Regions from separate parts of the Enterobacter sp. SA187 genome, predicted to be linked through region 2. Evidence: predicted binding sites of a transcription regulator. Region 2 holds the regulator's gene; each other region holds the start of a gene.
What was found. The regulator Fur, encoded in region 2, represses iron uptake genes when iron is present. The targets are predictions, from matches to a motif close to ATAATAATGAGAACNACTATCAA.
Positions count from the first base shown of each region.

Region 1: a site for Fur is predicted at 1,885-1,907, ahead of fes (enterochelin esterase). Genes of this name have one in related genera too.
Region 3: a site for Fur is predicted at 2,019-2,041, ahead of fepD (Fe(3+)-siderophore ABC transporter permease). Genes of this name have one in related genera too.

Region 1 is NZ_CP019113.1:4,191,039-4,194,280, reverse strand. Features, by position in the region: gene BMF08_RS20080 (TonB-dependent siderophore receptor) at 1-1,778, opposite strand, end outside; gene fes (enterochelin esterase) at 1,965-3,179, shown strand; gene BMF08_RS20070 (MbtH family protein) at 3,204-3,242, shown strand, end outside.
Region 2 is NZ_CP019113.1:2,520,209-2,523,450, forward strand. Features, by position in the region: gene acuI (acrylyl-CoA reductase (NADPH)) at 117-1,097, shown strand; gene fur (ferric iron uptake transcriptional regulator) at 1,193-1,642, opposite strand; gene fldA (flavodoxin FldA) at 1,930-2,460, opposite strand; gene ybfE (LexA regulated protein) at 2,611-2,904, opposite strand; gene ybfF (esterase) at 3,038-3,242, opposite strand, start outside.
Region 3 is NZ_CP019113.1:4,181,484-4,184,725, reverse strand. Features, by position in the region: gene fepC (iron-enterobactin ABC transporter ATP-binding protein) at 1-4, opposite strand, end outside; gene fepG (iron-enterobactin ABC transporter permease) at 1-993, opposite strand; gene fepD (Fe(3+)-siderophore ABC transporter permease) at 990-1,997, opposite strand; gene entS (enterobactin transporter EntS) at 2,111-3,242, shown strand, end outside.

The sequences.
Region 1 (3,242 bases), 1.7 Mb from region 2:
TTCAGCGTCCCTTCCAGACCTTCCACCACCGCTTTAGGCACGTTATCCCACTGGTAAATATCGGTCTTCAGCGATCCCTGTTGGGTCTGGCCGACCGGGACATAACCCGCCTCGATTTTGTTGCGGTAATCGTTGCGGAACCAGGTCACGCCCGCCAGCCAGCCGTCGCGTTTAAATTCGAGGCCGATCTCTTTGTTGATGCTGTTCTCGGCCTTCATGTCGTCGTTACCCTGCATATAGCAGCCGGTGCCGACCGGACTGGCGTAGCAGCCCTGTCCACGGCTATACAGAATATAGTTCGGGTTGGTCTGATACAGGCTCGGCGCTTTATAGGCGCGGGCGATACCCATTTTCAGGGTGAAGTCTTCGCCCAGGCCCTGGGAGAGGTTCAGCGACGGGCTCCAGTTATTGCCGACCACCGTGTGATGATCAAAGCGCAGCGCCGGCGTCAGCATGGTGCTGTCGGTCAGCTCCATATTGTCTTCGGCGAACAGCGAGAAAATTTCCGCGCTGGAGTAGGGGCTGCGGCCGGTGCTGTCGTAGCCGGGGATCGCGCCGCCGGACAGCGCCTGGGTGTTGGACGCCAGATCCTTCATGCGCTGCTGGTTCCATTCGGTGCCAATTGTCAGGTTCTGGTTGAACAGATACTCAAAGGGAATGTTCACTTCACTGTGCAGCGTCACGTCAGCCAGATCGATATCGCTGAACTTCTCGCTGTTGAACAGGCCTTCCGTGCCGCCGGCCAGCCCTTCGCCCAGACGGGAGTTGCGCGTGTGCTCGTACTGCGCCCAGTTGCTGGTGGTGACGCCGTTTTCCCAGCCGCCGTTCCAGGTGATGGCATAGTTCTGGCGATACAAACGGTTAGTCTCTTTGCCGTAGTATTTTTTCACCAGACCATTGGTTTTATTGTCGTTGTTGGTGTTCTGCGTGTCCCCCGCGTAGAGGTTATTCTGGCGGCTGTAGCCCGCCTCAAACTCCAGCGAGTTCATCGGCGCAAAGTCCCAGCGCAGCACACCGTTGATATTTTTGTTTTCCACCCCTTCGCGTCCGGCGGCGAGAGTGTCGCTGTAAATGCCGGTGCGTTCAGACTGATGGCCTTTGTTGATGTCCCAGGCATCGGCCTGCGTTTTATCCAGATTTCCCACCAGGCGGAAGCTGAAATCGCCCCCCAGCGGTCCGGTGAGGCTGAAGTCGGTGCGTTTGGTCGCGCCTTCGTCTTTATGCTCCGGCGCGTTCAGGTAGGTGTTCCAGGAACCGTGCCAGTCGCTGCTTACCGGTTTGGTGATGATGTTCACCACGCCGCCCGCCGCGCCGTTACCGTAACGCGCCGCCGCCGGACCGCGGATCACTTCGATGCGTTCGATCATCTCCGGCGGCACCCAGCCGGTATCGCCGCGGGTATCACGCTCGCCGCGCCACCCCAGACGCACCGAGTTACGGCTGGTCACCGGTTTGCCGTCGATCAGGATCAGGGTATTTTCCGGGCCCATGCCGCGAATATCGATCTGGCGGTTATTACCGCGCTGGCCACTGGTGGCATTACCGGTAAGGTTGACGCCCGGCATGGTGCGGATGATTTCTGATACGTCGCGCGCGGGCGGGTTTTTGCGGATCTCATCGGCGGTGATGGTGGACACGCCCGGCGCCTGTAAGTTTTGCTGCGCGGCGGTTACCACAATGGTGTCGTCGTCGCTGGTTTCTGCCGCATACACCGGCAGTGCTACCCCTGAGATACCCAAATGAACCAGTACGGCCAGGGTATTAAATTTATTATTCATGTTATTACCTGAGTTTGTCGCCAGCCTCTGCATCCTGCAAACGCGCACGGCTAACCGAATAGAGTGAAAGACGCGCATCCCGCCGCGCGCCAATACGCTATTGCAAATGAAAATAGTTATCAATAATATTATCGACAATTGTTGTCTTGTAACAATATTTCGCAGGTAACCTGGAGTTGCAGAACGGTGACAACGCAAGTAACGGGCAGTGACGCCTGGTGGAGTACAAAGCACGGGCCGGAATGGCGTCGCGAAAGCGAAGAGGCGTATCAGGTCACCTTCTGGTGGCGCGATCCGGCAGGCACCGAAGCCACCTCGCCGGTGCGCCACGTCTGGATCTATATCACCGGCGTTACCGACCATCATCAGCAGTCCGCGCCGCAATCCCTGCGCCGCCTCGCCGGAACCGATGTTTGGTGCTGGCAAACGACGCTGCCCGCCCGCTGGCGGGGGAGCTACTGTTTTATCCCCAGTGAAAACGACAGCGATTTTTCCGCCGCGGTGTTTGCAGGCCAGACGCCGGATCGCGCCGCGCTGCGCGAAGGCTGGCGCACGTTGCTGCCAAAGGCGATCGCCGATCCGCTGAATAAGGATTCCTGGCGCGGCGGGCGCGGCCATGGGGTTTCCGCGCTGGAAATGCCGCAGGCCCCGCTACAGCCGGGCTGGGATCGCCCCGACACGCCATTTACGCCGCCGGAATGTATTCACTGGCACAGCGCGATGCTGAACAACCGCCGCCGGGTGTGGATCTACACCACAGGGGCGGTCAGCAGTGACACGCCGCTGGCTATTCTGCTCGACGGGCAGTTCTGGGCGGAAAGTATGCCCGTCTGGCCCGCGCTGGCGGCGCTCACCGGCGACGGCCAGCTTCCGCCCGCCGTCTATGTGCTGATCGACGTGATTGATAACGCTCACCGCAGCCGCGAACTGCCCTGTAATGCCGATTTCTGGCAGGCCGTGCAGCAGGAACTACTGCCGCTGATCCACGCCCGCACGCCCTTCAGCGCTGATCCGGCACGCACGCTGGTGGCCGGGCAAAGTTTTGGCGGCCTGGCGGCGCTTTACGCCGGGCTGCACTGGCCGCAGCGCTTTGGCTGCATACTGAGCCAGTCGGGATCTTACTGGTGGCCGCACCGCGGCGCGCAGCAGGACGGCGAACTTATTGAACAGCTGCGTCGTGGCGATGTGAACGCCCGCGGACTGCGCATCGTGCTGGAAGCCGGTAAGCGCGAGCCGCTGATCTGGCGCGCTAATCAGACGTTATTAAACCTGTTGCAGTACACCCCGCAGACCTTGCTGTGGCGTGAAGTTGATGGCGGACACGATGCCCTTTGCTGGCGCGGCGGCCTGACGTCCGGGCTGATCGCCCTCTGGCAATCCCTGTCCCCCGCCACGCCATAAGCCGTTACCCCACAGGAGCCTGGTATGGAATTCAGTAATCCCTTCGATAACGCACAGGGACAC
Region 2 (3,242 bases):
GGATTGATAAAGCTTGCCGTCAGCGCCTGGGGGTATTAACGTCGCTGGTAATTGTAGACGATCGGCCCGCAAAGGCCGTCGCGACTGGCAAGTTTGATTAATGTAATGAGGTCATCATGTTTAAAGCCATTCAGATCGATAAAGCGGAAGGACAGTATTCGGCATCCCTGGTGGAGCTGGACGAGCAGGCGTTGCCGGACGGGGACGTCACCGTCGCGGTGGAATACTCCTCCATTAACTATAAAGATGCGCTGGCTATTACCGGTCGCGGCCCGATTGTGCGCCAGTTCCCTATGGTGCCGGGTATTGATTTCGCCGGTACCGTAATCGCCAGCGACAGCGCGGCGTTTGCCGTGGGCGACCGCGTGCTGCTGACCGGCTGGGGCGTGGGCGAGCGTCACTGGGGCGGACTGGCAGGCAAGGCGCGGGTCAAAAGCGAATGGCTGACGAAAATGCCGTCCGGCGCGGATGCAAAACAGGTGATGGCTATCGGTACGGCGGGCTTTACCGCCATGCTGTGCGTGCAGGCGGTACTGGATCACGGCGTGAAGCCGGAAGACGGCCCGGTGCTGGTGACCGGCGCGGGCGGCGGCGTGGGCAGCTGCGCGGTGATCATTCTGTCTGCCATGGGCTATCAGGTGGTGGCGTCGACCGGGCGTCCGCAGGAAGCCGGATGGATGCGCGAACAGCTGGGGGCCAGCGACATTATTAACCGTGATGAGCTGAGCGCGCCGGGTAAACCCCTGCAGAAAGAGCGCTGGGCGGCGGCGATTGATACCGTCGGCAGCCATACGCTGAGCAACGTCTGCGCCAGCGTCCGTTATGACGGCATAGTCGCGGCGTGCGGCATGGCGCAGGGCATGGATCTCCCGGCGACAGTGGCGCCTTTCATCCTGCGCGGCGTCACGCTGCGCGGTATCGACAGCGTGATGGTGAGCAGCGAAAAACGTCCGGCGATCTGGGAGAAAGCCTGTCAGTATTTAACGCCTGCGGCGCTGGAAAAACTGAGCGCTACTTATCCGCTGAGCGATGCCATTGACGTGGCGGAAAAACTGCTGAACGGGCAGATCCGTGGCCGTGCGGTGATTGAGATTTAATTCTGGCGGGGTTGCCGGGTGGCGCTGACGCTTACCCGGCCTACAATATAACGTAGGCCCGGCAAGCTTGCGCCGCCGGGCAATTTGCAGCAACGTTATTTGCGAATATCGTGCGCGGTGTCGTTTTCGCGGCAATCGCCTTCGGCGCAGTGGCCGTAGAGGTAAAGGCTGTGGTTGGTCAGGCGGATCCCGTGCTGAGCGGCGATTTCACGCTGACGTAATTCAATGGAGTCATCGCTGAACTCAATAACCTTGCCGCAGTCGAGGCAGATCAGGTGATCGTGGTGATGCTGCTGCGTCAGTTCAAAAACAGATTTACCGCCTTCGAAATTATGACGGGTCACAATACCGGCGTCATCGAACTGGTTAAGTACACGGTAGACCGTCGCCAGGCCAATCTCTTCGCCCATGTCGATCAGTCGTTTGTATAAATCTTCCGCACTGACATGGTGGTTGTCAGGTCCCTGGAGTACCTCAAGGATCTTTAACCGAGGAAGCGTGACTTTCAGGCCAGCCTTCTTTAGTGCGGTGTTATTGTCAGTCATGCGGAATCTGTCCTGTAGCTAAACGATTCACTTCCAAATGGAAGTTAATGAGAATGACGTTGAGTTAATGCGTCTCATTATAGAACTGCCATGTCTAAATGAAAACTGCAAGTCCTCAAGCAAAGTATGCGTATAAAACGTGGTGTCACTAACAAACCCGTAAGCAATCACGTTCAATCAGGGGATATTGTACAGGTATGCGTGCGAAAGTTAAAAAATTGTAGCAATTATTTTGATTGGTTATATCTATTAATGCGGCGCAGCCAACAGGTTACGCCGCACAAAAATCAGGCGTTGATGATCTCATCTAAATGAAGTTCTTCAGAAATCTGCTTCACCCATTTTTCCACGCGCTCAGCGGTCAGTTCCGGCTGGCGGTCTTCATCAATGGCCAGACCGACGAAGTGGTCGTCGTCCGCCAGACCTTTGGAGGCTTCGAAATGGTAGCCCGCGGTCGGCCAGTGACCGACGATAGTCGCGCCGCGCGGCTCGATGATGTCGCGGATGGTGCCCAGCGCATCGCAGAAATATTCCGCGTAGTCTTCCTGGTCGCCACAGCCGAACAGGGCGACTAATTTGCCGTTGAAATCGACCTCTTCCAGCGTCGGGAAGAAATCGTCCCAGTCGCACTGCGCTTCACCATAGTACCAGGTCGGGATGCCCAGCAGCAGAATATCGTAACCTTCGAGATCTTCTTTGCTGCTTTTGGCGATGTCATGCACGTCCGCAACATCTTTACCAAGCTGCTTTTGGATCATTTTCGCGATATTTTCGGTATTACCCGTGTCGCTGCCGAAAAAAATGCCTGTGATTGCCATGAGTAAAATAACCTCTTGAAACTTAATGATATGGTGGTGGCGCAATGCCCACGGATAAGGGCAATCATAGCAGAACAGAGAAGGACGCGGAAACTGCAAACGCCTCAGACTGCACTCTGTGCTACATGAAAGTGATATTTAGCGGGATTTTCAGACTATCCCCTGGCCGCGCAGCAGCGCGAGCTGAGCCATTAAAAGCTCCTCAATCAGTTCGCTACGGCTGATGTCACGATCCTCGGCCAGTTCATTTAAGGCTTCGACGGCGTCCGCGTTTAGTTTTAGCTCGACGCGTTTGAGGCCACGAACCTTATCGCGTTTCAGCTGATTCCGCTTATTAATGCGCAACTGTTCGTCACGCGAATGCGGATTCGTTTTCGGTCGTCCTGGGCGACGATCATTCGCGAACAGATCGAGTGTCGTGCGGTCCGTTTGTTCTTTAGCCATGATTTTGAGTGACGTCGGGGGAAAAACAAGCTGCCTGGTGGAGGCCCTGCGCAATTAGCGCGCCATCATACATCAGGGAGAGGGGCACGCCAACGACCGGGCGCGTCGCGGCGCTCGGTCGCCGGGTTTTTAATCAACTGGCATTATCAGCAAGATAGCGACGGATCGCCCGCAGTACGGCATCGGGTTTTTCCGCATGCACCCAGTGCCCGGCACCGGCGACCACATGCGCCCGCGCCTGCGGGAATTGCGCCAGCAGCGCATCACGGTACGCATCGGTCACGTAAGGGGAGTTGCCGCCGCGAATAAACAGGGCCGGTTTATCGAAGGCGGGGACG
Region 3 (3,242 bases), 1.7 Mb from region 2:
TCATCTTTTGCGGGACTCCTTAATTAACAGGGCGATGAGATAAATCCCGCCCAGGCTCACGGTCACCACGCCGACCGGAAGTTGATAGGGTACAAACAGCCGCTGGGCGCAGAGATCGGCGGCCAGCAACAGCAATGCGCCGCACAGTGCCGCCTGGGTCAGCCCCCAGCGCGCGGTGCCGCTGATACGCCGCGCGATGTGCGGGGCGACCAGCGCAATAAAAGAGATCGGGCCGGTCAGGGCGGTGGAGGCGGCGGTCAGCACCACCGCCACCAGCATCATCAGCAGGCGGGAACGCTCAACGCTGACCCCCAGCGCACAGGCGCTGTCATCGCCCATTTCCAGTAGCCGCATACGGCGTACCAGCAGCGCGGCGCAGACAAACATCACCAGCAGTACCGGCGCGGCGGGCAGGGTTTTCGCCCACGTCAGGCCATTGAGCGATCCGGCGTTCCACAGCCCGGCGGTAAAGGCCGTCTCAAGGGACGCCTGCAACAGCAGCCAGGTATTGAAGGCCACCAGCATGGCGCGCACGCCGATGCCGATAATAATCAGCCGGAAGGTTTCAATGCCGTTGCGCCACGCCAGCAGCCAGACCACCAGCGAGGTGAGAATACCGCCCGCCATCGCCGCCAGCGCAATGGCCGTCAGATGCTGGCCGAAAAATACCATGGCGATCAGCACGCCGCTCCATGCCCCGGTGTTAAAGCCCATCACGTCCGGGCTGCCGAGCGGGTTACGCATCAGCGACTGGAAAATGGCCCCGCTGATCCCCAGCGCCGCGCCGGTCAGCAGGGCGATGACGACACGTGGCAGACGCCACTCATTGACCACCAGCATAATACCGCGCGGCGCATCGCCGGTGAGGGCGGCAAATACCTGAGAAAACGTCAGCGGCACCGCGCCGCTTTGCAGACTCCATAGCGCCACCAGCAGACAGGCGATCGCCAGCAGCAGACAGCTCAAAATCAGACGACGGGAAGGGGCGTTCACCAGCCACCTCCGCGACGATGGCGGCGAACCAGCCAGATAAGCACAGGCGCGCCGATAAAGGCGCTGACCACCGATACCCGCAGCTCGCCGGGCACCAGCAGACGGCCAATAACATCGGCAAACAGCAGCAGGGCAGGGGTGGCGATCAGCGTGACCGGCAGCGACCAGCGGTGATCCGCCCCCACCAGCCAGCGCGCCATGTGCGGCATCATCAGGCCGATAAAGGCAATCGGGCCGACCACCGCCGTGGCGCTGCCGCACAGCACGGTAATTGCCAGTAAGCCCAGCAACTGCGTGCGCGCCACGCGGCTACCGAGCGCCGTGGCGGTATCCGTGCCGAGACTGAGACTGTTCAGCGCCCGGCTTTGCAGCAGCGTGATGCCTGCGGCGATCAGTACCGGCAGCAGGACGATTTTCAGGGTGTGGATCTGCCGCACGTCCAGCGATCCGGCCTGCCAGAAGCGCAGCTGATCGTAAACATCGGGGTTCAGCAGCGCGATGCCGCTGGATAAACCTTCCAGCACCGCGCCCAGCGCGACGCCCGCCAGCGTCAGCCGCACCGGGCTGAGCTGCCCGCCGCCCGCGCTGCCGGTAAAGGCCACCACTAATGACGCCGCCAGCGCGCCGCTAAAGGCCAATGCCAGCTGTTCATAGGGAGAGGTTAAACCGAGCAGCGCCGCGCCCAGCACGATGGCGAAGCTGGCGCCAGCGTTCACGCCGAGCAGACCGGGATCGGCCAGCGGGTTGCGGGTCAGGGTTTGCATCAGCGCCCCGGCAAGGCCCAGCGCGCCGCCAGCCAGCAGTCCGGCCAGGGTACGGGGCAGACGGGCATCCAGCACGATAGTGCAGTCCGCGGTCTGGCAGCTGCCCGTGAAGGCGTCCATGACGGCGGAAAAGGGCAGGGGTTTCGCCCCGATAAGTAAGCTGAGCGCAGCCGCAAGGAGCAGCAATAACAATAACCCGGTCACGATAATTGGACGCGCCAGGCTGAGCGAAAAAGACATCACAACGTCCTTGAGTTGATAATGATAGTAGTTATCGTTATCGATCTTGTTCGGGTATGTTAGCATGTGCGGCCATTGAAAAGGTATGAGAAATCGCAATAAAAGGCCCTGTAATGAACCGACAATCCTGGCTGCTCAACATGAGCCTGCTGAAAACCCACCCGGCATTCCGCGCGGTATTTATCGCCCGTTTTATCTCCATTTTATCCCTCGGTTTGCTGGGCGTCGGCGTGCCGGTGCAGATCCAGGCGATGACCCACTCCAGCGCGCTGGTGGGCCTTGCGGTCACCCTGACCGGCGGGGCGATGTTTGTCGGGCTGATGGTGGGCGGCGTGCTGGCGGATCGCTATGAGCGTAAGCGCCTGATCCTGATCGCGCGCGGCACCTGCGGGCTGGGTTTTATCGGCCTTGCCATTAATGCGGCGCTGCCGGAACCCTCGCTGGTGGCGATTTATCTGCTCGGTTTGTGGGACGGCTTTTTTGGCGCGCTCGGCGTGACGGCGCTGCTGGCGGCGACGCCCGCGCTGGTCGGGCGTGAGAATCTGATGCAGGCGGGGGCGATCACCATGCTGACCGTACGCCTGGGCTCAGTGATCTCCCCGCTGTGCGGCGGCCTGCTGCTGGCGTCCGGCGGTGTGGTGTGGAACTACGGGCTGGCGGCGGCGGGGACCTTTCTCACCACCCTGACGCTGCTGCGTTTACCCTTGCTGCCTCCGCCGCCGCAGCCGCGGGAACATCCGCTGAAATCCCTGCTGGCGGCCTTTCAGTTTTTAATGCGCAGTCCGCTGATCGGCGGCATCGCGCTGCTCGGCGGGCTGCTGACCATGGCGAGCGCCGTGCGCGTGCTTTATCCGGCGCTGGCGGTGAACTGGCAAATGTCGCCGTCGGAAATCGGCCTGTTGTATGCCGCCGTTCCGCTCGGTGCGGCGCTGGGGGCGCTGACCAGCGGCAATATGGCGCAGCGTGCGCGTCCGGGGGCGATCATGCTGTTGACCACCGTCGCCGCCTTTGTGGCGGTGGCGCTGTTCAGCCTGATGCCCGTCTGGGGGCTGGGGGTGTTGTTCCTCGCGCTCTTTGGCTGGCTGAGCGCGGTGAGTTCGCTGTTGCAGTACACGCTGATCCAGACGCAAACCCCCGAGGCGATGCTCGGGCGCATTAACGGCTTATGGACGGCGCAGAACGTCACCGGCGATGCTATCGGCGCGGCACTGCTCGGCGGTATGGGGGCGCTGATGACGCCAGCGG